DNA from 2 places in the Acinetobacter soli genome. Region 2 is predicted to be linked to the other one. Evidence: predicted binding sites of a transcription regulator. Region 2 holds the regulator's gene; the other holds the start of a gene.
The links. Region 2 encodes PhoB, which activates phosphate uptake and scavenging genes when phosphate is short. Its sites were predicted from a motif close to TGTCATNAANCTGTCATAA; they were not measured.
Positions count from the first base shown of each region.

Region 1: a site for PhoB is predicted at 6,085-6,103, ahead of KCV09_RS01230 (inorganic phosphate transporter). Genes of this name have one in related genera too.

Region 1 covers NZ_CP073241.1:281,259-297,657, forward strand. The annotation lists gene KCV09_RS01215 (TonB-dependent siderophore receptor) at 1-1,525, shown strand, start outside; gene KCV09_RS01220 (cold shock domain-containing protein) at 1,687-1,983, shown strand; gene metH (methionine synthase) at 2,021-5,707, opposite strand; gene KCV09_RS01230 (inorganic phosphate transporter) at 6,152-7,780, shown strand; gene KCV09_RS01235 (D-serine ammonia-lyase) at 7,903-9,228, shown strand; gene KCV09_RS01240 (hypothetical protein) at 9,260-10,798, opposite strand; gene KCV09_RS01245 (rhomboid family intramembrane serine protease) at 11,030-11,647, opposite strand; gene nfuA (Fe-S biogenesis protein NfuA) at 11,803-12,441, shown strand; gene KCV09_RS01255 (TonB-dependent siderophore receptor) at 12,608-14,797, shown strand; gene KCV09_RS01260 (hypothetical protein) at 14,825-15,826, opposite strand; gene KCV09_RS01265 (carbonic anhydrase) at 16,104-16,399, shown strand, end outside.
Region 2 covers NZ_CP073241.1:2,705,062-2,721,460, forward strand. The annotation lists gene ribBA (bifunctional 3,4-dihydroxy-2-butanone-4-phosphate synthase/GTP cyclohydrolase II) at 1-19, opposite strand, end outside; gene KCV09_RS12470 (hypothetical protein) at 315-1,628, opposite strand; gene serB (phosphoserine phosphatase SerB) at 1,688-2,908, shown strand; gene aciT (ciprofloxacin tolerance protein AciT) at 3,329-3,664, shown strand; gene KCV09_RS12485 (hypothetical protein) at 3,822-4,307, shown strand; gene dtd (D-aminoacyl-tRNA deacylase) at 4,369-4,806, opposite strand; gene pncB (nicotinate phosphoribosyltransferase) at 4,969-6,180, shown strand; gene KCV09_RS12500 (sulfurtransferase) at 6,288-7,136, shown strand; gene asd (archaetidylserine decarboxylase) at 7,133-7,984, shown strand; gene KCV09_RS12510 (sulfite exporter TauE/SafE family protein) at 8,038-8,796, opposite strand; gene zapE (cell division protein ZapE) at 8,883-9,977, opposite strand; gene phoR (phosphate regulon sensor histidine kinase PhoR) at 10,131-11,489, opposite strand; gene phoB (phosphate regulon transcriptional regulator PhoB) at 11,499-12,209, opposite strand; gene KCV09_RS12530 (TetR/AcrR family transcriptional regulator) at 12,406-13,104, opposite strand; gene KCV09_RS12535 (SDR family NAD(P)-dependent oxidoreductase) at 13,297-14,133, shown strand; gene KCV09_RS12540 (MATE family efflux transporter) at 14,199-15,566, opposite strand; gene KCV09_RS12545 (methionine aminotransferase) at 15,654-16,399, opposite strand, start outside.

The DNA.
Region 1 (16,399 bases), 900 kb from region 2:
AATGAATACAGATAAGACGCTGACCTATCGTTTAAATATTGCAGGTGAAAACGGTGAGACGTATCGTGATCATGTAAAATCCAAGCGTTTTAGTATTGCACCAGTACTTCAGTGGACACCATCTGACTATACCAAGCTTACATTTGAAGCCGACATATTACGTAACCGTCATCCGCTAGATCGTGGCTTTACCCGATATCCAAATCAGCAAACCACGTATTTTGATTCCAAAGAATATTGGTGGGAATCTGGCAAGCAACGTAATTTACTTTACAACAATAATGATATGTTACAACTCAGACTGGAGCATCAACTCAATGATGACTGGACGCTAAATGTAGGCGGACAATATCTAAATGGTGAGTTATATGGCTATGCGGTTGAAGCCAGCGGGCTCAAAGCAAATACCGATGGTCAGGTGATCAAGCGTAACTATAACTGGAGAAGATTAGACTGGATTGATAAAAATATTCAGGCAAATGTGCAAGGAAAATTTAATTTATTTAACATGCAGCATACGCTGGTCACTGGCGTTGAGGCTGAACAGTACGACTATAAATCTTATATCATTCGTTCATCGGGCAATAATTTTGATCTTGATATTACAAATCCAATTTATGGCGCATCGTTGCCTGCTTTAGACAGCCCAGCACTTGATGATCGCGAGAAATTACGTAGCCTTGCCTATTTTGTACAAGATCAGATTGATTTGAATGACAGACTCAAAGCATTGATTGGTATGAGATACGAGCATTATCAGCATGAATATACAAATCATTTAAATCAAAGCCAGTGGTCCAAAGATTTTAATGCACTGGTACCACGTATCGGATTGGTATATTCATTGACAGATCAATGGAATATATATGGCAATATCAGTCAGTCATTCAAACCGAATACTGGTTCAGACCGTTTCGGACAAGGTTTTGATCCAGAGAAAGGTATGTCTTATGAAATTGGTTCGAAGTTACAATTATTAGATGATCGCTTAGCATTCGATAGTGCTATTTTCTTTGTTAAAAAGAAAAATGTGCTGACACCAGATCCAGTGAATATCAATAAATCAGTGGCAGCGGGCGAGGTACAAAGTCAAGGTTTTGAGCTCAATCTGAGTGGTCATATCACACCACAATGGAAAGCGATTGCCAATTATACTTATTCAGATACTGAAGTGGTGAAAGACAATATTTTATTGAAAGGAACGCGTCTGGCGAATATTCCTAAGAATACGCTGAATCTATTGACTCTTTACGACTTTGATTCAGGCATCTTGAATGGTTTGGGGCTTGGAATTAATCAGCGCTTTATTTCAGATCGTAAAGGTCAGACATCGAACACAACTTATAATATGAAAGCATATGCTGTGACAGATTTAATCGCTTACTACAATGTATCAAAAGCACTGCGCTTAAATGCTAGCGTGAAAAATATTTTCGATAAAAAATATGATGATAGTGCCTTTAATGCTTATGTATATCCAGGTCAAACACGTTTGTTGCAGGTCGGATTAAATTATCAGTTTTAACTCAATCCCGCATTTGTCATCAGGCGCAGCATTCAGGCTGCGCTTCTTTTTAATCCATATAGAGCAATCAGTATATCTGCAAAGAACGCTCGTGCTTGATTGTCGCGCTGATTCAAGTTTGAGGTATAATGGACGATTGAGTAACGCTACGGGCATAATTTATGAAATCTGAAGTTTATCAGGGCAAAATCAAGCAATACGACGCCACTAAAGGCTATGGTTTTATTGGCGGCCTAGAGCAAGATGTCTTTTTTCATATTTCAGACTTTCCACTTGAAGACGGTGAGCCTAAGCGCAATGAACGTGTGAAATTTATGGTGGTCGAAAATAACGGTAAGTTTAAAGCGGTTAAGATTCAGCGTGTCGTCGATCAGTCTGCAAAAGCTAAAAAATCACGTGCAGTGGAAAATAACACGACGATTACGTCGGCTTTACTCTCAAATTTTAAAAATAAATGATTTAAAAAAATCCCTCGTTGAAGAGGGATTTTTTACTTTAGTTAATCGAATCATCTAGATTTGGTGCTAACCAACGTTTCGCTTCATCCAGTGTCCAGTCTTTACGTTTGGCGTAGTCTTCAAGCTGATCCTGAGAAATCTTACCGACATTAAAGTATTCAGATTGCGGCAAGCTATAATAAAAGCCGCTGACACTTGAAGGTGGCCACATGGCAAAACTGCTGGTCAGATAGGTTCCAATCTTATCTGTTGAACCTAACCAGTCAAACAACACTGCTTTTTCCGAATGCTCTGGGCACGCAGGGTAACCGGGTGCAGGTCGAATTCCGACATACTTTTCCTTAATTAAGGCATCGTTGTCGAGATTTTCATCTGGCTGATAGCCCCAATATTCTTTACGAATCCGTTCGTGCAAATGTTCGGCAAAGGCTTCGGCAAAACGATCTCCCAAGGACTGAACCAGAATTGCAGAATAGTCATCTCCTTTAGCTTTATATTCATTTGCGAGTTCTTCTGCACCAAAAATCGAGACGGTAAATCCACCTAGGTAATCGGTATGTTGCTCGGCTGGGCTAATAAAATCTGCAAGTGACAAGTTTGGTTTACCTGTCACTTTATCGGACTGCTGACGCAAATGCTCAAAGCGATGTGTGGCGTTACCTTGCATATCGTAAACAGAAACCGTGTCATCTCCCGTTCGTTTGGCAGGGTATAACGCAAATACAGCTCGGGCATCAAAGCGCTTATTTTCAATAATATCTTCAAGCATCGCCTGAGCTTGATTATATAAATCAGTCGCGGCTTCTCCCACCACATCATCAGTTAGAATTTTTGGAAATTTTCCGGTCAAGCTCCACGAGATAAAAAACGGAGTCCAATCGAAATATGGCACCAGTTTTTCAAGCGGATAATGGCTAATGACCTTTTCGCCAAGCAGATTTGGTTTAGGTGGTACGTAGGCATTCCAGTCAATGTTAAAGCCATTTTTTATTGCTTCTAAATAGCTAAGCTTGGCGGCTTTTGGCTGCTTGTTGGCGAGACGCTCACGAATTTTGGCGTATTCGGCACGTTGTTCTTCAATAAATGCACCGCGCATTTCTTTAGAAAGCAGGGTGGTGGCGACACCCACAGCACGTGAGGCGTCTGCGACATAAATCACGGCGTCATTTTGATACTGTGGTTCAATTTTGACTGCGGTATGCGCTTTTGAAGTGGTTGCTCCACCAATGAGAAGGGGAATGCTAAAGCCTTTACGCTGCATTTCTTTGGCTACAAACACCATCTCATCTAGGCTCGGCGTAATCAGTCCAGACAGGCCAATAATGTCACACTTTTCATCGATCGCAGTTTGCAAAATTTTCTCGGCGGGCACCATCACGCCCAAATCGACAATATCGTAACCATTACAACCCAACACCACGCCCACAATATTCTTGCCAATATCATGAACATCACCTTTTACCGTGGCCATGAGTACTTTGCCTTTGGTTTGTCCCTCTGCTTTTTCCGCTTCGATGTACGGATTCAGCCATGCCACCGCCTGCTTCATTACACGGGCCGATTTAACCACCTGCGGCAAAAACATTTTTCCAGAACCAAACAGATCACCCACCACGTTCATACCATCCATCAGCGGGCCTTCAATGACATCCAGCGGGCGTTTAGACTTCAGGCGTGCTTCTTCGGTATCTTGATCAATAAAGGTAGTAATGCCTTTGACCAAGGCATATTCCAGACGTTTTTCGACCGGTTGATTTCGCCATTCCAAATTTTCGGCTTCTTTGACCTTACCGCCTTGGCTGCGAAATTTCTCAGCCACTTCAAGCAATTTTTCAGTGGCATTTTGGCCTGATTCACCTTGGTTTTGATTCAGGATTACATCTTCAACAGCGTCTTTTAATTCTTTTGGAATATCGTCATAAATGGCCATTTGGCCCGCATTGACAATCCCCATGGTCATGCCTTGCTTGATGGCATGGTATAAAAATACCGAGTGAATGGCTTCACGGACGGGTTCATTGCCACGAAAAGAGAAGGAGACGTTAGATACGCCGCCAGAAATCATGGCATGAGGTAAATTCTGTTTGATCCAGCCAGTTGCTTCAATAAAGTCAACCGCATAATTATTGTGTTCTTCAATACCGGTTGCGACCGCAAACACGTTTGGATCAAAAATGATATCTTCAGCCGGATAGCCGACTTCATTCACCAAAATATCATAGGAGCGTTTACAGATTTCGCGCTTACGTTCAGCGGTATCGGCCTGACCGACTTCGTCAAACGCCATCACAATGACAGCCGCGCCATATTGACGGCACAGACGCGCTTTTTCGACAAACTCATCATAGCCTTCTTTAAGCGAAATGGAGTTGACGACAGGCTTACCCTGAACACATTTTAAGCCCGCTTCAATAATTTCCCACTTCGATGAGTCAATCATGATGGGCACACGAGAGATTTCAGGCTCAGAGGCCACCAGATTCAAAAAATGCACCATGGCATTTTGAGAGTCGAGCATGCCTTCGTCCATATTGATGTCGATGATTTGAGCGCCTGCTTCAACTTGTTGCTGTGCAACTTCCAATGCCTCGGCAAATTGTTCTTCACGGATTAAACGCAAAAACTTTTTCGAACCCGTGACATTGGTACGTTCACCGACATTCACAAACAATGAATCGTCATAGATATTAAATGGCTCTAAACCACTTAAACGACAAGCAGGAACTGTTTCAGGCACTGAACGTGGCTGAATATCTTTTACCGCGTTGTAGATTGCACGGATATGATCTGGCGTTGTACCACAGCAACCACCAGTAATATTAATCAAACCGCTTTCGGCAAACTCTTTTAAGAAAGCCGCTGTTTGTTCTGGCGTTTCATCGTATTCACCAAATGCATTCGGCAATCCGGCATTTGGGTGCGCTGAAACAAAAGTATCGGCGACATCGGAAATGGTTTTAACATGCGGACGCATGGCATCTGCACCGAGTGCACAGTTAAAGCCAATCGAAAGTAAATCGCCGTGGCGTACAGAGTTCCAAAATGCCTCAGCCGTCTGACCAGTGAGAGTACGCCCTGATGCATCGGTAATGGTGCCTGAGATCATGAGGGGCAGTTCACGACCGATCTGCTTAAAGACTTCCTTAACCGCAAAAATTGCCGCTTTACAGTTTAAGGTATCGAAAACGGTCTCGATAAGAATGATATCCGAGCCACCTTCAATCAAGGCATGTGTGGCTTCAATATAGTTGTTTTTAAGTTCATCGAAGGTGACGTTACGAAATGCAGGATTATTGACATCGGGAGAAATGGAACAGGTACGTGATGTCGGGCCCAATACCCCTGCAACAAAGCGCGGTTTATCTGGGGTACTGTATTTCTCACACGCGGCTTTTGCCAAACGTGCTGCTTCGCGGTTAATCTCGGGAACCAATTCCTCCATATGGTAATCCGACATCGACACGCGAGTACCATTAAAGCTATTGGTTTCGATAATATCGGCACCCGCTTCAAGATACGCTTCATGAATACCTTGTATAATTTGAGGCTGGGTTAACACCAGCAGATCGTTATTGCCCTTGAGGTCATGTGCCCAGTCTGCAAAACGCTCACCACGATAATCTGCTTCTTCAAGCTTATGACGTTGAATCATGGTACCCATCGCACCATCAATAATGAGAATGCGCTTGGCAAGCAGCTCTTTGAGGGTGGCTAGCGTCGACATGGAGAACCCCTAACGATTTAAAAATGCGCATTATTGTAACAGAAGCCATAGTATTTGATGTCATTTTCATCAAGAACTGATGCGATCAAAAAAATGCGATGAGTCATTTTTTACTTTAAGCGCTGAAAATTTCATCAAAGTGAAATAATTAACTTTCAAAATGCTTAAACAGGCAGCAGCTTAGCGCTTCATTTAAGTTAAGTGTCATTTTTTTCGGCAATTATGACAAATTAAATTATAAGCCTGTCATAAACTTATTAAAACTATTAAGTTTTTGAAATATAAAAACATAATTTTATTTTGCGTTAAAAAAATAGCGCAATTTAGGCGAAAAATGAAGTTAATTGAGCAAAAATTGACTTCATTAGGGCGTCGTTTGTCATATAATTGTCATAATTTAATTTAAGAATAAGGGGATTTTATTGATCCCCTTGAACCGTCTGCATGAATTCAAATCTTCCCCCTGTTTCGGATTCAAAGCCTGTGGAACCTTCACATGCGAAATCGACGAATGTACACGTACCGACACCGAAGTTCTTTATGCCGGTGTTTCTTACGGTCATCGTTGCGACTCTGATTTATATTGGATTTCAGGTCAATGCTGATTTAGCGCATGTTCCACCTTTAAATTTGTATTCTATTATTCTCCTTTCAACGGCATTGTTTATTGCCTTGGGATTTGAATTTGTAAATGGTTTCCATGACACAGCCAATGCTGTGGCGACGGTCATTTACACCAACGCCTTACCTGCACCTGTTGCAGTGATGTGGGCGGGCTTTTGTAACTTTCTTGGCGTGATGGTGGCCAGCGGTGCAGTTGCCTACGGTATTATTGCGTTACTTCCTGTTGAACTGATTATGAATGTCAGCAGTGGTGCCGGATTTGCCATGGTGTTCGCGCTCCTAATCGCAGCGATTATCTGGAACTTAGGTACATGGTTTTTGGGTATCCCAGCATCAAGTTCGCATACCTTGATTGGTTCGATTTTAGGTGTGGGCATCATGAACCACATTTTAAATGCATCGACGGGTACCAGCGGTATCGATATGGATCAAGTGATCAAGGTCGGTAAAGCGTTACTCTTTTCTCCTTTAATCGGTTTTGCATTTGCTGCGATCTTATTTTTGCTGGTGAAAAAAGTATTCCGCCGTCAGCTTGAATTGTTCCAGCCACCAGAAGGCAACAAGCCACCACCACCATTGATTCGTGCAATTTTGATCTTTACCTGTACAGGTGTAAGTTTTGCACACGGATCAAACGATGGTCAGAAAGGTATGGGCTTGATTATGCTGATCCTGATTGGCTTGGTTCCTTTGGCGTACTCGCTCAACAAGAACTTGGATGCACAGTATCTTAAATCGTTTGAGCAACTTTCAGGTGAAACGGCAATTGTCTTGCATGCCAACCAAAATGAAATGCAAGATGAAAAGGCGCGTGTTGTACTGACCAAGTTTATCCAGACCAAAGAGCAAACCCCTGAAGTTTTACCGGCATTGGCCAGCATTACAGATCACTTGGGTGAGCGCGTAGGACAGTATGGCGATTTAAAAGATATCCCAGAGCAGGCAGTCAGCGAAATTCGTAATGATATGTACTTGAGCACCACAACGTTTAAACGTTTGGAAAAAGCTGAAGCACTTCCTGCAATGACCCCTCAGCAACAAGATACCTTAAAAGAATATCGTAGCAACCTTGATGGCTTTTTACAGTATATTCCTAACTGGGTGAAGGTTGCGGTTGCCTTAGCACTTGGCTTGGGCACGATGGTAGGCTGGAAGCGTATTGTGGTGACTGTGGGTGAGCGTATTGGTAAAAACCACATGACCTATGGTCAGGGCATGTCTGCTGAACTCGTTGCCATGAGCACCATTGCAGCAGCAGATGGTCTAGGTATGCCAGTTTCGACCACACACGTCTTGAACAGTGCAGTTGCAGGGACCATGGTGGCGAATAAATCTGGTTTGAACTTTGCAACAGTAAAAACCATTATTTCGGCATGGATCTTTACCTTGCCAGCAACAATCTGTTTATCCGGTGGTTTATATTGGGTGTTCTTACAGTTTGTTGGTTAAACTGCTATTCTAAAAAAGGTCACATGGGTGGCCTTTTTTTATGTCGCAATATTTCTATTTTCCGCTCAAACACGTATAAGTTTAAAGCAGATAATCAATAAGCTTTACAGGGTTTTGCCGTCATGATGTCATCTCTTGCATCTGCGTTACAACATGATCAGTTAATCAATGCATTAAAACACTATCAAGAAATCTTTTGGTATCCACCTGAAACTAAGGATTGTGAGCATGGTCTAAATGGGGTTGGTCTTCGCCGTGCCGATATTGAAGATGCCGAACAGCGTCTAACACGCTTCGCACCTTATCTGGCTAAGGTGTTTACTGAGCTCGAAGCTTCACATGGGCGGATTGAATCTGAGATGGTGTCTATCCCTAACATGCAAAAACATGCCTGTGCTACGCTCAATTTACCTACCACAGGGCAATGGTGGTTAAAAAAAGACAGTCACTTACCCATTTCAGGTTCGATTAAAGCACGAGGTGGGATATATGAGGTATTGGCACATGCTGAAAAGTTAGCGCTTGAAGCAGGATTACTTCAGCCAGATGATGACTATACAATCTTTGATTCAGCACCTTTTCGTCAATTTTTTGCGCAGCATCAAATTGCTGTAGGATCTACAGGAAATTTAGGTTTATCGATAGGCATCATGAGTGCCAAACTTGGCTTTCGTGTGAGCGTACATATGTCAGCCGATGCTCGGCAGTGGAAAAAAGACAAATTACGTTCGCTGGGTGTCAATGTGGTGGAATATGCCAGTGACTACGGCGTGGCGGTCGAACAAGGCCGAAAAGCCGCCGAAAACGATCCTTTATGTTTTTTTATAGATGATGAAAATTCGAAAACCCTGTTTCTGGGCTACGCTGTTGCAGGCTTGCGTTTAAAACAGCAACTCAACGATCATCAAATCAAGGTCGATGCGGCGCATCCATTATTTGTTTATTTGCCTTGCGGCGTAGGCGGTGGTCCTGGAGGCGTCAGTTTTGGTTTAAAGCATGCTTTTGGTGAGCATGTGCATTGTATTTTTGCAGAACCGACACATTCTCCGTGTATGCTTTTGGGTGTTTATACCGGATTACATGACCAGATTTCAGTACAAGATATTGGCCTAGATAATCATACTGCGGCAGACGGACTGGCGGTAGGGCGCGCCTCTGGCTTTGTTGGTCGTGCCATGCAAGATCTGATCGATGCCTATGTGACGGTCTCGGATGCACAATTATTTCAGTTTATTCAATTGCTCAATCAAACTGAGAATATTCAGCTTGAGCCTTCAGCGATAGCAGGCTTACTCGGAATTGGGCATGTACTTCAAAATCAGGATTATCAGCGAGTACAACAGTTAAGTGACTCGCAGTTGAAAAATGCCACGCATCTCATTTGGGCCACTGGCGGTGGCATGGTCCCTTCCGATGAAATGGCCAAGTACCTGAGTATGCATGGCTAAGAAAAAGCCTGTCAGTTTGACAGGCTTTTTTTTATTTTTTGAGCCAGTGCAGAGGCAGTTTATCCGAGGCAAAGCCATAAAGCGCCGCAAAGGGTAGCGCAGTACGTGCCAGATATGCAACCCGCCACAAACCACCATGATTAGCGCCTTCCATCATCAGCTCTAGTGGATGATCAATGGAAGTGTGCGGATTCGCTGCACATTCATCATTGCGTAAATCGTGTACCCAAAGCGCAGCCATAATGGCATTGGTGGTTTCAGGTGCAAAGGCTTCAACATCAAACAATGAAGCACCATTAAACGCAGCTTTGAGGATTGGATTTTTGGTGACAGAGTGTGTGGTAGTTGAGGGTGCAATATTGATGCTCACGCGTTGACCATTTTGGTGAGCCAAAATAGCACGCCACTGTTGAATACGTTTTGCCAGCGCATAATTTGGGCCTTGCTCGAGCACTAGACAGTCTGCCACACCGTAGTGTTTATCATTATCTGAGCGAATCAGTGCTTGTTCACTCGATTGAAAAAAGTGTTTCAAGGTCAGAGTCTTAATACCTGCCGTCAAGACTTTTTGTAAGTTTGAGCGTTGCTCTGCTTTTTGATGTGCTGCTTCGACCACTTCTTTAGGAACAGCATAAATGTCGGTTGGCGTACACATAAACATAAGTGAGCTATCTGGTTTGTGTTCACTCACTAGGCTCATGATCGTGTCCATGGCCATAGATACCCGCACATGTTTTTCGCCGTCTAGATAGGCAATCGCAGCCAAATCGAGTGAAGATTTAAATTGATTTAACCACGTGACCACTTCGGGTAACTGGGTAAGTAGATTTGCGCCAAGTTTATGTTTTAAATCAGCAGAGGATACGCCAGCATCCAGATTTTCTACACAAGGTGCTATCAGCTTGGCATTGCCTTTACGCACGGTATCCAGAATTTTTTCCCATACTTTTGGATTGGGCAGATCGACGGCCACGATATTGGCTCGCCATTTTGACAACCAAGTGAGCGGGCCAGCTTCTGAGGCTGCGCCAAACAGCACCATGGTACGGTCAGATAAATCAAACCATTCAGGGTGGCTGCTGGCCAGTCTTAACGCTTTTGCATGGCTTGGTTCAATAATGCCGCGCGTTTCCCAGTCTTGAATCTGAGTAAGTAAAGCTTGTCCCGTCAGCTTTTTACCGCCATAAGGTACGTACCATTCAGGATCATCCTGACTTTCACCTTTGATGGTCACGCTATGAAGTGGAGACACGTTTGCCACATTCATGACATCTTTGAGCAGGTATTTAATGCCATCGCGGTAAAATACAAAGCTGTGGTGCGCTTTGTGTAAACCTTGCTGGGCAATGTTCACGCTCTGATGTCGGGTACGAATGCCATGCTCGACCAACGCTCGAAAATACACCGGATACTGCTTGCGCCATTGTTTTTCGTTGAGCGCCTGCTGAGAGAGCTTGTTATCGACAATCGATAATGCTTCTGAAATGATCGCTTTGCCTGTATGAGATGTACTCGGCTTTTGCGTGGTTTCGAGCAGGGGAAATTGTAATCCGTCTAGTGAATTGGACATGCAGAAAGTCTCACGATGTATTTTTAATCAATAGCATTTTGCCATTATCTACCGTATATACCTGCAAAGAGTGGCAATAACTACCAAATTTGAAATGAATCGTTAAATTTAATTTTGATCATGTGAAGTCAGTTGGACTTTATGCGTGCTTTGTAAAACGCTTGGCTCTATTACGTTATCGCCTCATAGTGAGGCGATAACGCGTTAAACCCATTCATCAGTATATTGCGTTTAAAAAGGTAGTTGGGTGAGTTTGTTTAAAAAGTGCTGAATCAGGCGTGGTTCTAATATAATCGTCATGACCACACCATAGGCTGCTCCCCAAAGGTGTGCACTGTGATTGATGTGGGTATTGCCACGTTTGCCAGACCAAATGCTATATGCGACATACAATATGGCAAAGATAATCGCTGGAACCGGGATGAAAAAGACAAAAATCAGTTTCCACGGTTCAAACAAAATATAGGCAAACAATACCGCTGAGACAGCCCCAGATGCACCTAAACTGGCCCAGTGCGTATCGTTTTTATGTTTGAGATAGCTGGGTAAAATAGCAACAATTAATCCGCCCAAATAAAACAACACAAAGCCTAAATCAAAGAAATACTGTCTGTAGAAGCTTTCGATAATGCTGCCAAAAAAGAACAGCGTAATCATATTAAAAAGCAAATGCGTGCCATCGGCATGCACAAAACCATGGGTGATGAAACGATCAATCTGACCGCGTTGCATAGCGGGTGGCCAAAAAATCAGACGATTCATGACATTTTGGTTGGAAAAAGCCAACAGTGAAACGATCACGGTAATGATGATCAGGGTAATCGTATGATTAAACGGTAAATGCAGCATAAGATGAGAAAAAAGTTTTATTTGATGTCCATCATGCCATTTTTTGAGCATGAATAAATACCAAAAGTAAAACAAATCCGACAAATTTGGTTGATTTTTTTTAAATCCCCCGCATCTTCAGTTAAGATAAGCACTTCAGCTTGAGGATGATTGATATGTCGACTGAGAACACCAACACTGCCGTTGCAGATGAAATTCCAAATCTTTTAATTACACCGACTGCACAAGAGTATTTAAAGGATTTATTGGAAAAGCAAAACACTCCGGGTATTGGCGTTCGTATCTTTGTTGAAAACCCGGGTACGCCACGTGCAGAATGCTGTATGGCCTATAGTGCACCGGATGAAGTGGTTGCCACCGATTACAAACAAGAATATCCAGATTTTCCAGCATATGTAGACGGACCATCTATTCCGTACCTGCTTGATGCTGTGATTGATTACAACAAAGATCGTTTTGGTGGCCAGTTAACATTCCGTGCGCCAAATTCTAAAGTGCCACGTGTTGGACCAGATGCATCGATTGAAGAACGTATTACCTATGTACTCCAGTCTGAGATCAATCCGGGCTTAGCAGGTCATGGTGGTAACTGTGCACTCGTCGAAGTACAAGACGATGCAGAGCACGGCTTAACAGCTGTACTTAAATTTGGTGGTGGCTGCCAAGGTTGTTCTGCAATTGATGTAACTTTGAAACAAGGTGTCGAGACGACTTTACGCCAGCATATTCCTGAGCTTCAGCGCGTTGTGGATCAAACCGACCACACCCAAGCAGAAGGCGCTTACTTCAAATAATTTTTGATAAATTCGCTGTAATGAAAACCCCTGAGTTTCGGCTCAGGGGTTTTTTAGTTTTTAATATTGAGAATTATTATCAATATTGTTTGTAATTTTATTTCTTTTTGCTAGAATTGTCACGCAATTTAAGCTTGATTTAATATTTGTAACAAAGGGGATGTCAATGTGTAAGCCGTTATTTCGTACAGTTTTATCCGCAGCCATACTCAGTAGTATGTTCTCAGTGGCTTATGCAGAAGATACGCAGCAAGATGATCAATCTAACCCAGATGCAACCAAACTTGAGAAAATCGTTTTAACGGCAGAAGAGCAGATCAAGCAATCATTGGGTGTGTCTGTGATTACCGCAGACGATTTGGAACGTATGCCGGTGGTCAATGATGTATCTGAATATATTCGTAAAATGCCCGGGGTAAACCTGACTGGAAATAGTTCAACGGGTCAGCGTGGCAATAACCGTCAGATCGATATTCGAGGAATGGGGCCTGAAAATACCTTGATATTAATTGATGGTAAACCAGTCACTTCACGTAATTCAGTGCGTTATGGATGGCGTGGCGAGCGCGATACACGCGGTGATTCAAACTGGGTACCTGCCGATGCAATTGAATCGATTGAAGTAATTCGAGGGCCAGCCGCAGCACGCTATGGCAATGGCGCGATGGGAGGCGTGGTCAATATTAAAACTAAAAAAATCACCAATGAAACGCATGGTTCTGTCGAACTGTTCAGCAATCAGCCTGAAAACAGTAAAGAAGGTGCAACCAATCGTGTGAGTGTTAATTTAAGCGGCCCGATTATCCAAGATGTGCTGTCTTATCGTATTTATGGGAACTTCAATAAAACGGACAATGATGCAGTCGATATTAATCCACTTACCCCAAGCGGTACGCGAGCTGCTGGTCGTGAAGGAGTAGAAAATAAAGATCTGAGCGCTCGATTTGCATGGCAGGCAACCGATCATCAAACGCTGTTATTGGATTTGGCTTCGAGTCGTCAAGGCAACTTATTTGCAGGTGATTCACAAAATAGTGGTGTTGATCCGATCTCAAATGAAATTCTCTCGCAATTGATTGGTAAAGAAACCAATACCATGTGGAAAGACAGCTATGCCATGACCCATGAAGGCAAGTGGGACTGGGGCGATAGCCGTATTATTGCGCAGTTTGATCGAACCAAAAATAAACGCTTTGCCGAAGGGACTGCTGGTAGGGTTGAGGGGCAAATTAATAGTTTAGGCAACCGAACCACATCGACATTGGATACACTGCGCTTAAATGGTGAGGTGAATATTCCACTCGACTTCTATGTGCCTCAAAATTTAACTGTGGGTACAGAATGGGTTGAAGATCGTTTTAAAGACCCAGGAAATACCACCCAAGGAACGGGTGAGTATGCGAATTCATTGACTACTGGCGATCGCAGTAAAATGAATTCACGTATTGCATCGGCATATGTAGAAGATAACCTTAAAATGACCGACAGTACCGACTTTGTTTTGGGCTTGCGCTTTGATGATCACAATAAATCTGGCTCAAACTGGAGCCCAAGCTTAAATATCACACAGCGTTTAGGTGATTACTTCACGCTCAAAGGCGGTATTGCACGTGCCTATAAAGCACCAAACTTGTATCAAAATGCAGAAGGTTACTTGCTTGCAACTAAGGGGAATGGCTGTCCGATTGGGCTAACGCAATGTGTCCTTCAAGGTAATGATGATTTAAAACCTGAAACATCCGTCAATAAAGAGATTGGCATTCAATTCCAAAAAGATAACGTCAATGCCAGCTTGGCTTGGTTCCGTAACGACTATAAAGATAAAATTTCTTCAGGAACCGAAGTGTCACAGCAGGTTGTCATTGGAGCTACCACGTACAATGTTTTGCAGTGGACCAATATTCCTAAAGCATTGGTTCAAGGGCTTGAAGGCAGTGTGACGCTAGATTGGGGAGATATCAGCTGGACCAATAATTTTACCTACATGATGGATTCGGTGAACAAAGAAACTGGCAATCCGCTGTCGGTGATTCCAAATTACACCATCAACTCGATTTTTAATTATAAGATCACCGATAAAGCCGATGTTAACTTTGTCTATACGCAATATGGTCGTCAGAAACCCCGTCAATATGTCGAAACCAATATTGATAATACAGCTGGTTTAGTGACCGAAAGTATCAAAAGTTATGGCATCGCCGGAATTAACATGGGCTATAAATTTACTGATCAGTTCAGTGGCCGTGTGGGGGTCAGTAATGTATTTGACGAAGAAAAACTTCGCGATCTTTCAGTGAGTCAAAGTTATAACGAGCCAGGACGAGCGTACTACGCCAGCTTGAAATATCAATTTTAATAAAAAAAGCCGCATTAGCGGCTTTTTTTATAGCTTTAACAGTTGTTGTGTTTCAGCTGCGTAATAAAACTTTTCTAAGTAATGTCGTGCTCGTGTCGCCAAGTATTGTGTTTCGAGCATTTGACTCAAAATAGGTTTTAAGAGCGCACTTAACTCATGTTCAATCAGCGGTTCATGGATGTTCAGATCTTGAAGCAATTGATCAAAGGTACGTTCCTGATTGCGTGCATACCACGCGTAAATACCATCATGCACCTGCTGTTTTAAGTAATCGGTCTGCCGAAGATGTTGCCAGATTTCATGCCCCATCGACACGGTATTGGGTAAATCTTCAACTTCAATATAGTGGCGTAAAACACTCAGCGGTTGGAGTTTGATTTTGTGCCATAAATTGGCCTGAAAATGATAGAGCTTATCATCGCTAAAATGCTGATTGAGCACACTTTCACTGAGCTGGCTCAGCTTGGAAATATTCTTGTGCAAGTAATTTGAGACAGTTGCATCTAGGTTTGAATCGGTGACCGATTCAAGTACCGATTTGCCCATTTTCATGAACCGTCCTACACCCGGCACTTTTTTGGCCATGAGTGAATTGTCCATGTAATCTTGTATCGCATGTTGAATCAACTGGCTCACCATAGCTGAAAACGCGGGATTGTTGGTGACCCGTTTGATTAATGCTTTGCGGTGGTCACTTTTACTGGCGATGTATTGTGCGATACGATCGATGGTGAGCACTGGAATCACATCTTGAATCAGCGTTTGATCATTGAGCGGGTGAATCAGAGCAAAACGAATATGCTCTGCAATTTGATCAATCAAAAACGCCGTTGCAGGGGTATTTAAAATTTGTTTTTCAATCAACTGCTGAATCTGTTCAAATGACCAGATGTGCTGAAGCTGCTGTTGTTTGAACCAATGATAGAAGCTTGAAAACTCTGCTTGAATGGTCTCGGGTGCAGAAAACTCGTGTTGTAAAAATGCCAGATGTGCGTCGATCAATTGTTCAATCACTGGGTGTTTTTGCATGTTCAGCTTAATTTGAAAAGAATGCCTTCATACTAAAAGATATCCGCACAATTTGAAATGACCCTTTTTATGGAATATGGCAAATGATTTATCTATTTCAAATACACAAATTAAAATATCAACCATATAAAAAGTAATTTAAATTCATTTGTTTAGAACTATATTGATTGCAAAATAACAATATATAAATTTGTTGTAAGAGTTGAGATTTTGTCAGTGACTTTCTATAAGGAGCTGATTAAACTTATCTAAATTTTTAGTTGGATGGTAGAACAAAATGTTAACCGCACAAGAAGCATTGGATCGTCTAAAAGCTGGAAATCAGAGATTTATGAAAGGTGAAACCACCAATCATACTCTCGTGAGCCATCAAGAGCGTGCAGAAATGGCAGAAGGTCAAAACCCTTTTGCGATTATTTTAGGCTGTTCAGATTCACGTGTACCGGCTGAAATGGTTTTCGACCAAGGCTTAGGTGATTTGTTCGTGATTCGTGTGGCAGGTAACGTTGTTGCACCATCGCAAGTAGGTAGTGTTGAATTTGCTGCTGAACGATATGATTGTGCAGTGGTTGT
Region 2 (16,399 bases):
CCACATCACTTAGTGGCATAAGCCTTTCCCTTCTCACTGTGTCCGAAGACGATTATCTTTCACAATTTGCAGCATAGTTTAGCGTGTTTTCACCGAATTTGCCTATGCTGCATGCATTTACTTTCTGGCATCTCTTTATACACAGAACCGAAGTCACTTGAAAAGCCTAAATGGATCGAAATTAAAGCATTCTGTCCACGAAATAATCAACGTTTTAGTCATAAAAAGAATGAACTTTTCGCATTTTCTGATAATTCAACCCATAAAAAACAAAAAAACCCGCCAGCGCGGGTTTTGGTGATGTGAAAGCGGACTTAGATTTTTGAGGTATGGTCTAAAGAGGCATCAATCGATGCGCGCGCCTTTTTTCCCATCAGAATCTCGGTGCGAATACGCTGTGCAGTCTCGGCGCAGTCATTGTTCATACCGTTCATCATAAAGGCATGACGGGTCATCACATTACTTGGATTCGGCATGGCAACCAACTGGAAGGCCTCACCCACTACTTTAAGCTGATGGTGATTGAGGTGCAATGCAGATTCTTTGGCATGCAAATAGCCAGTCAGGCGCTGCGCTGCCTCGAGTGGATTAAGTTGCATGGCCTCAACGGCAGTCGAGACGGCAAAACGGGTTTGCAGGGCAAAACGTTTGTCTTCACGATAACGCTTGTACAGTACGTCAGAAAGCAACTGGAACACGGCACCTGTCATGAGTAAACACAGTGTACCTTGTGTAGTTGGCTTACTCATGATCAAGTTGGCGCCCTGCTGCTGAAATTCATTGACCACCTGAATCTCGTTTGGATTCACATGGTAATGCTTGCAGCTCAGCTCAATGCTTTTTTGTAAAAAGATCTGGCAGAGCTTGAAGTAGGGCACCGAAACAGACTGGTTGACGCTATTGAGTAATTGTTTCGGATCGTAAAACTGAATATTCAGTGCCACCGCCTGATCGCCTTGCGTGTGCTCAGGCAATACCACGTCTGGAATCTGAATGGCTTTTTGCTGCGCCTGCTGTTTGGCCTGTGCCACCAAGGTGATGGTATTTTGCTTTTCTGTTTCAAGCGCCTGAATCAATTGCTGGATTTCATGCTTTAAGCGAGTTTCACTGTTGATGCGTGCCAAATATTCACTGCGGCTTGGTCGAGCAATGGCGCGATATGCCAGCCAGAGGAGCAAGTGAATCACAAACATGGCCAAAATGGTCAACCACTGGGTTCTTAAGATTTCACCAATGCTGGGTTTAATCAGCGTGATTTCAATGGTGCCGACTTTCTTTTCGTTTTGCAGTGCATCCCGTACAAACACTTCGCCTTGGCGAGTTTTTTCCATACCACTGGTGGCCAGTACCTGCTTGTTGGCATCCAGAATACGGATTGAGGCCACGCTTGGGTTGGTGGCATAACGGTTGGCAATCAATGCCAAAGATACCGTATTGGCCGGTTCCAGCTCGGTCAGACTGTCGGTGACCAGTTGACTGGTCATCAGTTGCCCCTGACTCGCACGGTTCTCATTGAGTTGATGGGTGGTTGCAATCACCATTAAAAAGGTATGCAAAGCAAAACTTACGATTAATAGGCTAGCAAATAGCCCTTGTCGAGGTGCATTCAACGTAAACTTCCAAGGCAAATAGATTCAATTTCGATTATGATTCTTACAATAGTTGTAGCTCAAACCCGAGTCAATTCATGCGAGAAATCATTCTTATCTCTTTTTTGGGACCCGACCAACCTAATCAGTTCACCCGATTAATGCAGGTATTGTCCGTTCATTCCTTACATATTCTAGATGTCGGCCAGGCCGTTATTCATAATCAGCTCACCTTGGGCATCGTGGTTGCATCCGATGACGAAACCGCTACAGCACTAGCGATGAAGGAAATTTTGATTCTAGCACATGATATTGGACTGACTGTGCGCTTTAAACCCATCTCAAGTGCAGAATACGATCAGTGGGTCAGCGAAGGTGGCCGTACACGCTATATCGTGACTGCATTGGCGCCAGAATTGACCGCTTCACATTTACAAGCTGTTACCAAAATTGTCTCCGATCAGGGCTTCAATATTGAAACAGTGACCCGTTTGTCGGGCCGCCCAGCACTGGGTTCGCAGCAAGATGCACCGCAACGTGCCTGTGTACAGTTTGGTTTAAGTGGGCAAATGCTCGATGCTCAGGCCATGCGTGCGGCATGTTTAAGTCTTTCTGGTGAACTCAATATCGATGTGGCAGTTCAAGAAGACAACGCCTATCGCCGTAATCGTCGTTTGGTCTGTTTCGATATGGATTCGACCCTGATTGAGCAAGAAGTGATTGACGAACTGGCATGTGAAGCAGGTGTTGGCGAGCAGGTGGCTGAAATTACCGAGCGTGCCATGCAGGGCGAGCTGGATTTCCAGCAAAGCTTCCGTGCACGTGTGGCCTTGCTTAAAGGTTTGGATGCCTCGGTACTGCCGCGTATTGCTGAACGCCTGACCATTACCGAAGGGGCAGAGCGTCTGATTTCGACTTTAAAAGCATTGGGCTACCGCACCGCGATTTTATCGGGTGGTTTTCAATATTTTGCCGAATATCTACAAGATAAACTCGGTATAGACGAAGTACATGCCAATATTTTAGATGTTGAGGCAGGTGTGGTGACTGGTGAGGTCAAAGGTGCCATTGTTGATGGCGCCCGTAAAGCCGAACTGTTGCGTGATCTGGCACAGCGAATGGGCATTTCACTTGAACAGGCCATTGCAGTTGGTGATGGCGCGAACGATCTGCCAATGCTGTCGATTGCCGGATTGGGTGTGGCATTTCGTGCCAAGCCATTGGTGCGTCAAAATGCCAATCAGGCCATTTCGAGTGTAGGTTTGGACGGTGTACTGTATTTACTTGGGGTACATGACAAGGATCTGACACGTGCCTAAAAGGCTCGATTTTCAGGCTTTGAACGCTGCTCGATGAGCGGCGTTTTTTATATGAAATTCCCATCCAATCCAGCCCTTTAGCCCAATACGTCGATTGATAAATTTTGAAACGTATCGCGCAAAAAAAAATTAAAAAACACAGCTTTTTGAGGATATGGCGTTGTAATGACACGCCAACAACGATCAGCTCTAGAACGGCGCTTTTTTTGATGGTTGAAAATGTGTAATGACAAAATAATGTTGCGACAGGGTGTGTCGTCACAAGCCATTTTGACTCTTTTTTTCTAAAAAAAACCCTCCATAATGCAGCTACAGACAAAAACAGATGCGTTGTTGAATGCACGATGTTGAATGCGTGAAGGGACTTAACTTGATGTTCTGCTCGGGATGCAGAAACTTAATCTTAGACGGAGGTTTAGTATGGTAACAGCCAGCTTCGCCACACTGCTTGGTGTCGGGATGATCGTGCTTGCACTAGCTGTTGTATTCTTTTCGCCGTACCGTCATTGGCTCGGTTTCATGTTTGCAGGTATGTTTTTTTGGGGCTTGATCGAGGTTGTACGTTTTGGGGTACAGACCGTATTTGAACTGCCGGTCACCTACAGTTATCTTGCGGCATTAAGCCTGTCGATGGTCACGGTCACCATCATTCTACTGCGAGAAGACAAGCGCGCACAAAAAGCCTTGGCAAATCGTCAGTATATCGAACACACCCCTGTCTATGAGGACGATCAGCAGCAATATTCGAGCCGCTAAACGGTGTGATCCAGTCATAAATCAGGTGCAGTCCGGCTGTGCCTTTTTTACTTTTTTTATCATCTTTTATGAACGAAACACAGTATAGCTGCCGATACATTTGTGCTAGGATGACCCAGTTCATTTTTTGATAAGAATACAAATAGGCTTAAATGTCATGAAACTTTCTTCTCTACCTGTCGTGAAGTTACCTCTGGTCGACTTAAGTACCGATCCGCTTGACTTACTGGTCATGGGTTTGGCTTTACGTATGAAGCAGTTGGCACGTACCTGCCCGAAATTTATTGAACTCACACATGACCGTGCCTTTCGTATTCAGATTGGCACCGATTTGGGTTTTGCGCGCCAAATCATCGTCAATCACGGTCAAATCGAGACAGCCGCGGGCAGTGCAGAAAAAGCAGATTTTATTTTGCAATTTGCCGACAGTGAGCAGGGCGTTAAAACCTTGATCAAAGGTGATCCAACCGCGTTTATGACGGGGATGCAAAATGGCACGATCAAAATGGAAGGCGATTTTAGTCTGTTGGTCTGGTTTAATCAGGCAGCAAAACTGATTCCACCAAAGCTACCAAAGCCAGTGAAGCTCAAGATCAAGCAAGCTCGCCAGTTTTTAAAAGAAAAAACCGGCAAATCGTTCTAAGTCAGAAGAGATGTGTACAGCAGGCGCACGGTATCGGGCGCCTGTTTTTTTAAGGTCAGTTTTAAATCTCGAGCTGAAACGTCACTGGGCCATCGTTGATCAGATGCACTTTCATATCGGCTGCAAATATTCCGGTTTCAACGTGAGCAAATTGCGATTTGGCATACTCCACCAATTGTTCATAGAGTACTTTGGCATCTTGCGGTGGCATCGCTGGCCCGAAATCGGGACGCAAGCCTTTTTGGGTCTGAGCCATTAAGGTAAACTGTGACACCAGCAGTAAGCCACCCTGTGCCTGATCGATATTCCAGCCCATTTTGCCGTTTTCATCATCGAAAATCCGGTACTTTAAAATCTTATCGATCAGTTTTTTACCTTTGTCGAGGTCATCGTCTTTACCTAGACCTAAAAAAACCAGAAGTCCATGCTGGATCGCTCCTGTGGTATGTCCATCGACCACCACGTGGGCTTCAAGGACGCGTTGTAGTAGTGCGCGCATGACAGATCTCAAAAACGAAATGTGCAAAATACTATCAGAAATACAGCAAAAGTCAGCACATTGCCACAGTGCTGACAGGACAAAGGTCTTATACAAATCAAGGTGATTCTTGCCAAAAAAATGTGGTTTAATGCATAAAGCTAACCTGCATGTTTGTTGTCTATGTCTCCAATCATTCATTCATTACTCGATACCGATCTTTATAAATTTACCATGTTGCAGGTGGTGCTACATCAATTCCCCCAGACGCACAGTGTGTACCAGTTTCGCTGCCGTAATCTGGATCAAACGGTTTATCCACTGACGGATATTCTGGATGATCTGAATGAACAACTCGATCACTTATGTGCGCTCAAGTTCAAAGATGATGAACTGCAATATTTGCGTTCCTTTCGATTTATTAAAAGCGACTTTGTCGATTATTTAGAGCTGTTTCAGCTCAAACGCCGTTTTATTCGTGCCAGTATCGATGCCAAAGGCCGTTTGGACATTAGTGTTGAAGGCCCGATGATTCAGGCCATGATGTTTGAGATTTTTGTACTGGCGATTGTCAATGAACTGTATTTCCGGCGTATTCGCACTGAGGCTGTGCTTGAAGAGGGCGAACGACGCCTGCAAGCCAAACTTGAATTACTCAAGCAGTATGAAGCGCAGCACGCAAACGACGAACCGCCATTTCTGGTGTCCGATTTTGGTACCCGTCGTCGCTACAGTCTAGAATGGCAAAGGCACGTGGTCGAGTCGTTTCATCGTAGCTCACCACATGTGTTTCGGGGTACCAGCAATGTATTGCTGGCCAAAGAATTAAATATTACGCCAATTGGTACCATGGCACATGAATTTTTGCAGGCCTTTCAGGCACTTGACGTAAGATTACGCAATTTTCAAAAAGCGGCCCTAGAGGCATGGGTACAAGAATATCGTGGCGATTTGGGTATTGCTCTGACCGATGTGGTGGGGATGGATGCGTTCTTGCGCGATTTCGATCTGTACTTTGCCAAGCTGTTTGATGGGTTGCGTCACGATAGTGGCGACCCGTATGAATGGGGCGACAAGGCCTATGCACATTATCGACAATTAAAAATTGATACCAAAACCAAAATGCTAACTTTCAGCGATGGCCTGACCTTACAAAAGGCATGGGAATTGCATCAGTATTTTAAAGACCGCTTTAAAGTCAGTTTTGGGATTGGCACCAACCTCACCAATGATATGGGGCAAACGCCACTTAATATTGTATTAAAGCTGGTCGAGTGCAATGGACAGTCTGTGGCGAAAATTTCAGACAGTCCGGGCAAAACCATGACCGATAACGACACGTTCTTGGCCTATTTACGTCAGGTATTTGACATTGAAGATGTGGTACTGGTGTAAAAGTGATTGCACCTTTTCTGCTAAAGATGCATGAAAAACAGAAAGACCTGAAAAAAGCCTATGCTAAGATGAGGCATGGCAAACCTAGAGAATGTGATTAAAACGAAATGGCCGTACCTGAAATCAATTTGGGTTTATTGATAGAGCCCGACGAACTGCTGGCGTATCTGGATCATCCGCAGTTGCGTATTGTCGATTTAAGCCGAAGCTCGGTGTATGAACAATTGCATTTGGCACATGCTTACGCGCTTCGTCCGGCACAACTGGTTCGTCAGGAAGAACTCGCTACGGGACTCTTACCCGATCAGGCTCAACTTGAAGCCCTGATTCGCCATTTGAATCTTTCACCCTCACATCATGTAGTGGTCTACGACGACGAAGGTGGTGCATGGGCAGGACGACTGATCTGGACCTTACACTGCCTCGGATTTACCCAAACCAGTTTGCTTAATGGCGGGATTCATGCGTGGCTTGGCGCCGGATTACCCACCACGTCCGAGGTGGATACGGTTGAACCCGTCAGTCATTTATACCCAGTCGATACTTCACATGCTGCCCAATATCAAATCCAGTATGATGAGCTGCGCACCTTGATTGACAGTCAATCGGTACAGCTTTGGGATTGCCGCACACATGACGAATATACCGGATTAAGACTGGCTGCCCGACGCGGTGGACATATGCCCGGCGCACTTCATTTTGAATGGAGTACTGCCCTAAACCGCGAAAATCATCTAAAATTGCATCCATTTGAACGCACTCAGCACCGATTGCAACAGCTCGGCTTTCGTCTTGACCAGCCTGTTATTGTGTATTGTCAGTCCCACCATCGTTCGGGATTGGCGTATATTTTGGCACGTTTGCTTGATTGGCCGGTGCGTGCTTACGACGGGGCATGGAGTGAATGGGGCAATCGCCTCGATAGTCCTGTGATTACTGGAGAACAGCCATTTTGAGCTTAACGACACGATTAAAAAAAGATTTATTTATAAAAGCACAATCGCTTGTGCCACAGCATCAGTTAAGTCGCGTGGTGGGTAAGCTTGCCGAGAGCGAAAATCTGCTGGTCAAAACCGCGGTCATTCAGGCGTTCAAAAGTAAATACGGCATTGATTTATCGATTGCACAACAGGCCGATGCCCTAAAGTACAAATCTTTTAACGAATTTTTTACCCGTGCCTTAAAAGATGGCGTCCGTGTGATCGACAATGCCCAAGACAGTATTGTGTCGCCTGCCGATGGTGCTATTTCACAAATCGGTAGTATCGATGATGGTGAGGTGTTTCAGGCCAAAGGACAGTCTTTTTCGGTTGAAAAACTGATTGGCGATCCGCAACTGGCGCAGCCATTTAAACACGGGCAATTTGCAACGGTGTATCTATCGCCACGCGATTATCATCGTGTGCATATGCCGCTAACAGGCCGTTTAACTGAAACCTTGTATATTCCGGGTGAGCTGTTTTCGGTGAATCAGGTGACAGCCGAAAATATTCCGGGTCTGTTTGCACGTAACGAGCGTATGGTGTGCCTGTTTGATACCGAGCTGGGCCGTATGGCCGTTGTGCTGGTGGGCGCGATGATTGTGGCTGGAATTGAAACCGTGGTCACAGGCAAGGTGAAACCGACTGGACGCCTTGAGCTGAACCATCATGATGTGGTGCTTGAAAAAGGCGATGAGCTGGGTCGTTTTTACTTGGGTTCTACCGCGATTGTTTTGTTTGAAAAAGACAAAATGGCTTGGGAAAGCCAGTTTAAAGCCAACTCGGTGGTGGTTATGGGTGAGAAACTCGGCCACACGCTTTAATCAATATGTGTGTCGTGTACAGCCTGAGTAGACAGGCTGTACATGGTCAAAAATTATGAATGGGTCAAAGCATATTTCAGTAAAATTGAAAGCCCAGAGAAAAAAATCACCACATGAATAATTTTTAAAAATTGTACTTTAGAGAGTTTAAGCGTGATGTGTTTTCCCACGTAGCTGCCAATCAGCATTGATGGTATAAAAAGCAGCATCAGTGCGAAGATGTGCCACGAAAAATACACCCCAGCAAGTGCAAATAGGATGACGCGTAGCAGCGTACTACAGCCAATGAGTGTGGTTTGTGTGATACGGATTTTTTGTGGGTCTTGTAAGCGACCATTTAAATAAATCGAATACATAAATCCGCCACTGCCAAACATGGCACCCAATAACCCACCGCCGAATCCAAAAGGAACAACATGTTTGGAGTCAAAGCGACGCTCAGGTTGAATTCCACTTAATGCATAAAGCGCATAAAGTAAAATAAATACCGCAAAAGCCAATAAAGACGTTTCAGGTTTAATTTTAAGCAGCAATAAAAATCCGATTAGACTACCCACACACATCAGCGGAATCAGCCGTTTAAGCTCGATCATATCGGCTTTTTTACCATCTCTGATGAGATTCGATAGGGCAGCACATAAATCTAGAAGTGCCAGTAAGGGAATAATCTCGGCCAATGGTAAAAACTGGAGGAGAACTGGGCTGGCAATCAGCGCCGTTCCAAAGCCAATCATGCCAAAAATAATATACGAACACAGAACAGCCATGAGCATGACACTGATCTGAACGATGGAAAAATCGATAAAAGCCACGCTAAACTCCGTTTTTATTGTGTGAATCATCGACTGCGCGAGATCGAGATGTGGCAAGCAAGACCTCTACGCAGCAGCTTATGGTTTTAATGAATCTCTTTATGCGTGACGGCTATACGTGCCTCGTGATAGTCACGACTTTGCATTTCTTGTAAGCGCGAAAAGGTGCGCTGAAATTCGAATTTGAGCTTTTCACCTGTGTAGAGCTGTTCAATCGGCTGCTCAGCAGTCAAATACAGCACTACTTTTTGCTCATACAACTCATCAATCAGATAAATAAAGCGTCGCACTGCATCGTAAATGGCGTCCGTTAACTCGGTGATATTGCTAATCAGCACATGGTCATAGCGACGACACAGCTCGATAAAATCTGCCGGACTACGTGCATCGCGGCATAGCCGATCAAAGCTGAACCACGCCACGCGCTCATGTACGCCAAGTGCCTCTAAATCGCGATGATTGATTTGAATCAGCGTGGGATGTGCATTGTGCTGGGTCAGATGCCGATAAATACTGCTTAACCATGCATCGGCCGTTGCATCGAGGGGCGAATAGAAAAACTGATCCAGAACATGGTGGCCTTTTACCACGCGATAATCGAGGGCATTGCCAATCTTGAGAATGTGGCAATGCGTATGAATATGGCGGATGGTCGGTAAGAAACGCTCTCGATGTAAGCCATGCTTGTACAAATTATCTGGATCGATATTTGACGTTGCCACTAAAATCACGCGCTTGGCAAACAGTAAGTTAAACAGATTGGACAAGATCATCGCATCAGTGACATTACTGACAAAAAACTCATCGAAGCAAATCAGTTTATATTTTTTAATCAGGTCATTGGCAATGTGCTGAAGTGGATCACGCGTGCCGCGGTAATGCACCAGCTGCTGATGAATGTTTTTTAGAAAATGATGAAAATGGATGCGGACTTTCTTTTTATAGCTTAAGGACTGGTAAAAAATATCCATCAGCCATGTTTTACCGCTGCCAACGCTGCCCCACATATAAAGCCCACGAATAGGGCGCTGTATAAAAAATGCTTTGGGGCGTTCCAGTTTCTCCCAGATCTCATTTAATTGTTCAATTGCCGCCTGCTGCGAAGGATCAGCCAAAATGGCTTGCTGCTGAATCAGAGCCTGATAGTACTGTTTTGGGCTCTGGCCGGTGTACTGTGTCATGTCGATTGCTCGTATAGCCCATCTTGAAGGGGGCTTGATCAAGATTTGTTATGATTATAAAAACAATAACCGCCACTATACGCAGATTATGGCGGTTTTAACAGATGGAATCAGCATGTTGTGCTGCCCAGCAATACAGAGCAGAGGGTGTGTTTACATCATCTGGTACAAACGTTCTTTGGGGAAAATGGCCTTAAACGTCGAACCTTCATTTTCTTTAGATACGACATCGAGATAAGCGCCGTGCTGCATCAGCACATGTTTAACGATGGCCAGCCCAAGACCCGTTCCGCCTGTGGCACGGCTGCGGGCGCTGTCGACACGGTAAAAACGTTCGGTCAAACGCGGCAAGTGTTTGGGATCTATACCAATGCCGTTGTCTTGTACGGTAAAGTAGCCGTGTTCGCCATCGTCGTGCCAACCAATGGTAATAATTCCGCCCTTGGGCGTGTACTTGATGGCATTGGTGATCAGATTACTAAAGGCGCTGGCAATTTCCATATCGGAGCCAATCAGATCACAGTGGCTGTCGATATCCAGATTTAGGGTATGTCCGTAGTCAACATTGTAGGCTTGGGCGTCGTCAAAAAGCTGATTCATCAGACTTGGCATTTCAATGATCTGATTTTTGGCAATGGTTTTATTATTTTCCAGATTCGAAAGTAACAGCAGATCATTCACCAGTGCATTCATGCGTTTGGTTTGTGATTGCATTTGATCGAAAGCGCGTTTCCAGCGTGGATTTAAATCTTCCTGATCGGTGAACGTTTCGATATAGCCGCTCAAAACGGTCAGAGGCGTACGTAATTCATGCGAAATATTGTCGACAAAATCTTTACGCATCTGCTCAAGATTGTGAATTCGGGTGACATCGTAGGCCACCAGCAAACGACTTTGCTCGCCAAAACGGGTCAATTTGATCTGTACATACTGATCGTCAAACAACGACGATTTGATTTTGATGCCGTCGGGCGCCTGATCAATATGATTAAAATATTCAATAAATTTGGGCTGGCGTAAAATACTTAAAATATTGTGACCGCGATCGAGAATCTTGATGCCCAGTAAACCTTCTGCCGCTGGGTTACACCATTCAATCTGGTGCAGGTCATCAATTAGCACCACGGCTTCATTGAGTGCAATCAATGACGATTGCGCACGGTCAATCAGTCCGACCATTTCGGCCTGTACAATCCGCTCTTGACGCTGTGCCCGATATACATTGAATAACAATGCGCCCCAGATACCGTTTAAATTGGGCGGGGTATCGTAGGGACGATTCGAGATCCATTCATTAACAATGTACAACGACCGAAGCTGCAAGCCAAAAAAAATCAGAAAGGCAATAAAAATACCGGCCCAAAAGTAGCCCAAACCCAGACCAATACAGGCGGCAATCACCAGAAGAAAGGCCAGTAGGCGTAAATCCTGTTTGGCAAATGCCCATAAGCTACTGTAACGAAAGCGTTTATGCTCACGCGCCAGTTCGGGGACAGGATACGGTTCGTACATAGTCAAGTCTTAGCCTGCTGCCAAATCTGCGCGGGTCGAGAAGCGATATCCCGTGCCACGCACGGTCTGTACAAAACGATCGACACCAAAAGGTTCGAGTACCTTACGCAGGCGTCGGATATGTACATCAATAGTTCGGTCTTCAATATAAACATTGCCACCCCAGACCTGATCGAGCAACTGTGCGCGGGTATAGGCGCGTTCAGGATGGGTCATAAAAAAGGCCAAAAGACGATACTCGGTTGGCCCCATGTCTAAGATATTGCTGCCAAAACTGACACGCTGACTGACTGGATCTAAAATCAAGCCGTTGGCATCAATTACTTTTTCACCGCTGAGTGCATTGGCACGACGCAACACGGCTTTAATGCGAGAGACCAATTCACGTGTGGAAAACGGTTTGGTCATGTAGTCGTCTGCACCTGCATCTAGGCCTTGTACCTTATGGTCTTCTTCGCCACGTGCAGTGAGCATAATCACTGGAATTTCAGCCAGATTTTCGTCACGTTTGAGACGGCGACACAGATCGACCCCACTGATCCCGCCGGGTAACATCCAGTCGAGTAATACCAGAACTGGGCGCTGATCGACAATCATCTGATGTGCCTGTTTCGCATCTTCTGCCTGCAAACATTGAAAGCCTGCCATATCCAAAGAGGTATGGATCATTTCGCGGATGGGTAATTCATCATCGACGATTAAAATATAGTCATCTTTCACAGCGCAATATCCTATAAGGGTTCAAACGGTAAACCGCTTTTATTTATGACAGGCTTATTACAAAGATTAATTATGACAGTATCATTGCAAAAATTGCACTGAAGTGGATTTTTGCAATGAATTGTGACAAATAAAACCACAATCCGATCGTTTAATACGGGCGTCGTCATTGAGATTTCATCGATCTAGGCTGTGGTCAAGCTTTAGATTGAGCCGGATCGTGTGACAGCTTTTCCAGCAGCGACACAAACACAATCCGGCAGGCAAACAGCACATCATCTAGAGATTGTTTGAAGCCACCCATCACCCAGCGAATCGCCACCTGTGTGACATAACCGTTCAGACCTGAAGAAACCAGTGAAAGCTCTTGCTCGCTATAACGTAGATTGGGCATGCTCAGCATCACCAGTGCCTGAATCATGCGATCAAAACGCATCATGGTTTCTTGAATGGTGGCCTGATTATGTAATTCCTGTACCAGCATGGCATCGATATAAATAATACGCGCCAAGCGTGGATCGTCTTTAAGGGTGCGTAAGAGAGCAGTTAAGCCCGCATCGATCATGTTTTCCGGCGTGGCGTTGTGTTTCATGACGGCTTGCATCACATTATTTTGCAGCGTTTCGATCTGTTTTAAAAAGATCGTCTGAAACAGGTCTTCGCTCTTTTTAAAAGATTCGTAAAAGTAACGCTCTGTGAGCTTGGCTTGATTACAAATGTCTTTGACGGTTACAGAAAAAAAGCCTGAAGTGCCATAGGCTTCAATTCCAGCTTCGATAAGTTTTTCTCGTCTTGCCGTTTTCCGCTCAGTCAGGGACAGCCCCTTAAACTGGCGCTCCTGCGATTTTTTTTTGGAAGACGACGCACTGTGTCGATCAAGTTTGGCTGCGGTCATCGCTGCAAGGGTTCTCCGAAAGTCTGTTGTTAGTGTAGCAAGTTTTTTTACAAATGACCGAATCAGTCATCGGCTGGTGTTGGTATTTGCTGGTACTTGGACTATATTGACAATGTGGATTGTCAAAAATATAGTGATGTTGAGTGCGACGTGGCAAAATGGGTCAATCGCTCAAACTTGAAGGAAGCGAACATGAAAAATTTTAAAAATAAAGTGGCAGCGATTACCGGTGCAGGTTCAGGGATTGGTCAGCAATTGGCGCTATTGCTTGCAAAAGAAGGCTGTCACTTGTCGTTGAGTGATGTAAACGAAGCAGGCTTAGAGGCCACAGTTGCGCTACTTAAACCCTATCAAATTCGCGTGACCACCAAAAAAGTCGATGTGGCCGACCGCCACGCTGTTAAGCAGTGGGCACAAGAAACCGTGCAAAACCACGGCTCGGTCAATATGATCTTCAACAATGCCGGTGTCGCGCTTGGCTCAACAGTTGAAGGCGAAAGCTATGAAGATCTGGAATGGATAATGAACATTAACTTTTGGGGCGTGATTTATGGCACCAAAGAGTTTTTGCCGCTGATTAAACAAAGCAAAGAGGGGCATATTATCAATATTTCCAGTCTTTTTGGTTTGACGGCGCAGCCCACCCAATCGGCTTATAATGCATCAAAATTTGCAGTACGTGGCTTTACCGAATCGTTGCGTCAAGAACTGGATATTGAAAATTGTGGCGTAAGCGCATTATGTGTTCATCCGGGAGGAATTCGAACCAATATTGCCAACGCTGCCAAAATGAATGACAGCTTGAAAACACTGGGAATGCATCCGGAAAAATCGATCAAATCGTTTAATAAGCTGTTGCGTTGCCCACCTGAAGAGGCGGCTCGCCAAATCTTAGATGCGGTGCGTAAAGACAAGCGCCGTGTACTGATTGGTAACGATGCCAAGACACTGGATCTAATGCAGCGTCTGTTCCCAACGGGATACCAGAAAGTGACTGCACTGGCGACGTCAATGAGTAAAAAATTCTAAGTATTTCATGCCATGCGCTGAAAAAAAGGACCGATACAGTATCGGTCCTTTTTTTATCGCCCTAATTAAATCAGTGCGCGAACGGCCTTTTTCTTCCAGACAAACTGATAATAAGCCGCCTGTAAAAAACTCAAGCATACAAAAGCCAGCGCATAAGCAATCCAGATACCTTTTAAGCCCCACATTGAACTGAACCAATAAGCACAAGGGACTTCAATCAATAAGATGGCCACAATATTAATGATCATCGGCACATTCACTGTCCCGCTGGCACGCATGATCGAGGCAAAAATTGAACCGGCGCCAAAAAATAAAATCGACCAGAGTACAATAAACAGCAATTCTTGACCCAACTCGACCACACTTGGATCAGTGATAAACAGTGCCATTAAATACTTTGAAAATAAATACGCTAAAACCACCAGACTACCAGTAATGGCGATGTTCATTCCTAAAGCCGTACGCGTGACTCGGGACAATAGATCCGATTTCCCCATACCAATTGCTTGTGCCCCAAAAATAGAAGCCGCAATCGAGATAGAGAGTGCCGGAAACTGAATATAATTTAACACTTGATTCACTGCACCATAGGCCGCAGTTGCATTGGCACCGAAGCGATTGACCAGCCCGACAATGACCAGTCCAGCCACCGAGGTGGTGATCATCTGAATACCGGTTGGAATACCCAAACGTAAAATCAGTGGACTGACTTCGCGGTTATGCCGAATATGACGCAGCAGTGCCCAGTCGGGCTTCAGCGGATGATTCTTTTTATTCAGGTAAATCGCCAGAAACCCTAAAACCAATACATAACCGAAAATAGTTGCAATGGCGGGTGAGACAATGCCCATTTTGGGAAAACCAAAATAACCGCCGATTAACACAGGTGTGATCACCAGCCCAATCAAGCTGGTCATGCCGAGCGCAATCAATGGCGTGATGCTGTCGCCTACACCACGCAAGATCGAGGTATAAATAATATAGACAAACAACAGTGGACTACCCGCCAGCATCCATTGCACATAGGGCAACGACAAATGCATCACTTTGGCATCGGTGCCCAGAAGGGTCAGAATTTCACGGCTAAAGAACACGCCGAGTCCTGCAATCACACAACCTATGATGAGGGTCATAAACAACGTAGAGCCGACTACGGTTCGGACTTTTTCAATATTTTGTGCGCCCCAAGCCTGACCAATTAAGACTGTAGAGCCTGCCGATAGCCCAATAATAAACGCCATCATACAAAACAGAATTGGAAAAAAGACGGCCACTGCCGCAACGGCATTGACACCCATCATTTGTCCGACAAAGACGGTATTAATGGTTCCCGATAGACTTTGTAAGGTATTGGTTGCAATTAAAGGAAGCAAAAAAATTAAAAATGTTTTCCATAACTTCTGCTCTGTAATCAACGAGCGTTTTGGGGACATTGGCTCTCCTTGGCACGTGCGATTTTATTGATCTTTGATTTCAAAATAGCACGTGCGGGGTAGGGTATAGTGAATATATTTTCTATTTTATGATAGCCAAGGCGAGCACTCTGCAAGACGCTGTGTCGCTTGTGTGAGTGTCTGTTCTGTTTTTGCAAAGCAGAAGCGGATTAAACGCATCTTCGGATCGGGTGATTGATAAAAAACACTTAAGGGAATAGCCACCACACCATACTGTTCAGCCAAGAAATAGCACATCTCGACATCGGTTAAATCGGGTCGAATGGCGCTGTAATCGACGCATTGGAAATATGTTCCCGGTGTGGGCGTAAACTGAAAATGGCTTGCGCTGAGCCCTTGATTAAACAGATCGCGTTTGGCCTGATAAAAATCAGGAAGCGCTGGAATATGGGTGGGGTGCTGGCGCATGTACTCAGCCAATGCAACTTGTGCTGGGGTATTGCCACAAAAATTGGCATATTGATAAATTTGCCGAAAGCCCTGCATGAGCACTGGACTGGCCACGCAGTAGCCGGTTTTCCAGCCAGTCACATGAAAGGTTTTACCAAATGAACCCACCACAAAACTACGTGCCCTGAGCGCTGGAAAATGCAACGCGCTATAATGACGCTGCTGATCGAAGACCAGATGCTCATAGACTTCATCGGACAACACCAGTAAGTCATGCTGTTCGACCAGCTCAATCAGCTGCTGCCAGTCGTCTAATGACCATAGTGTTCCGGTGGGATTATGCGGGGTATTGACAATAATCATGCGGGTATGTGGGCGGATTGCGGCCTTCACCTCGCTCCAGTCCACCGCAAAATTGGGTG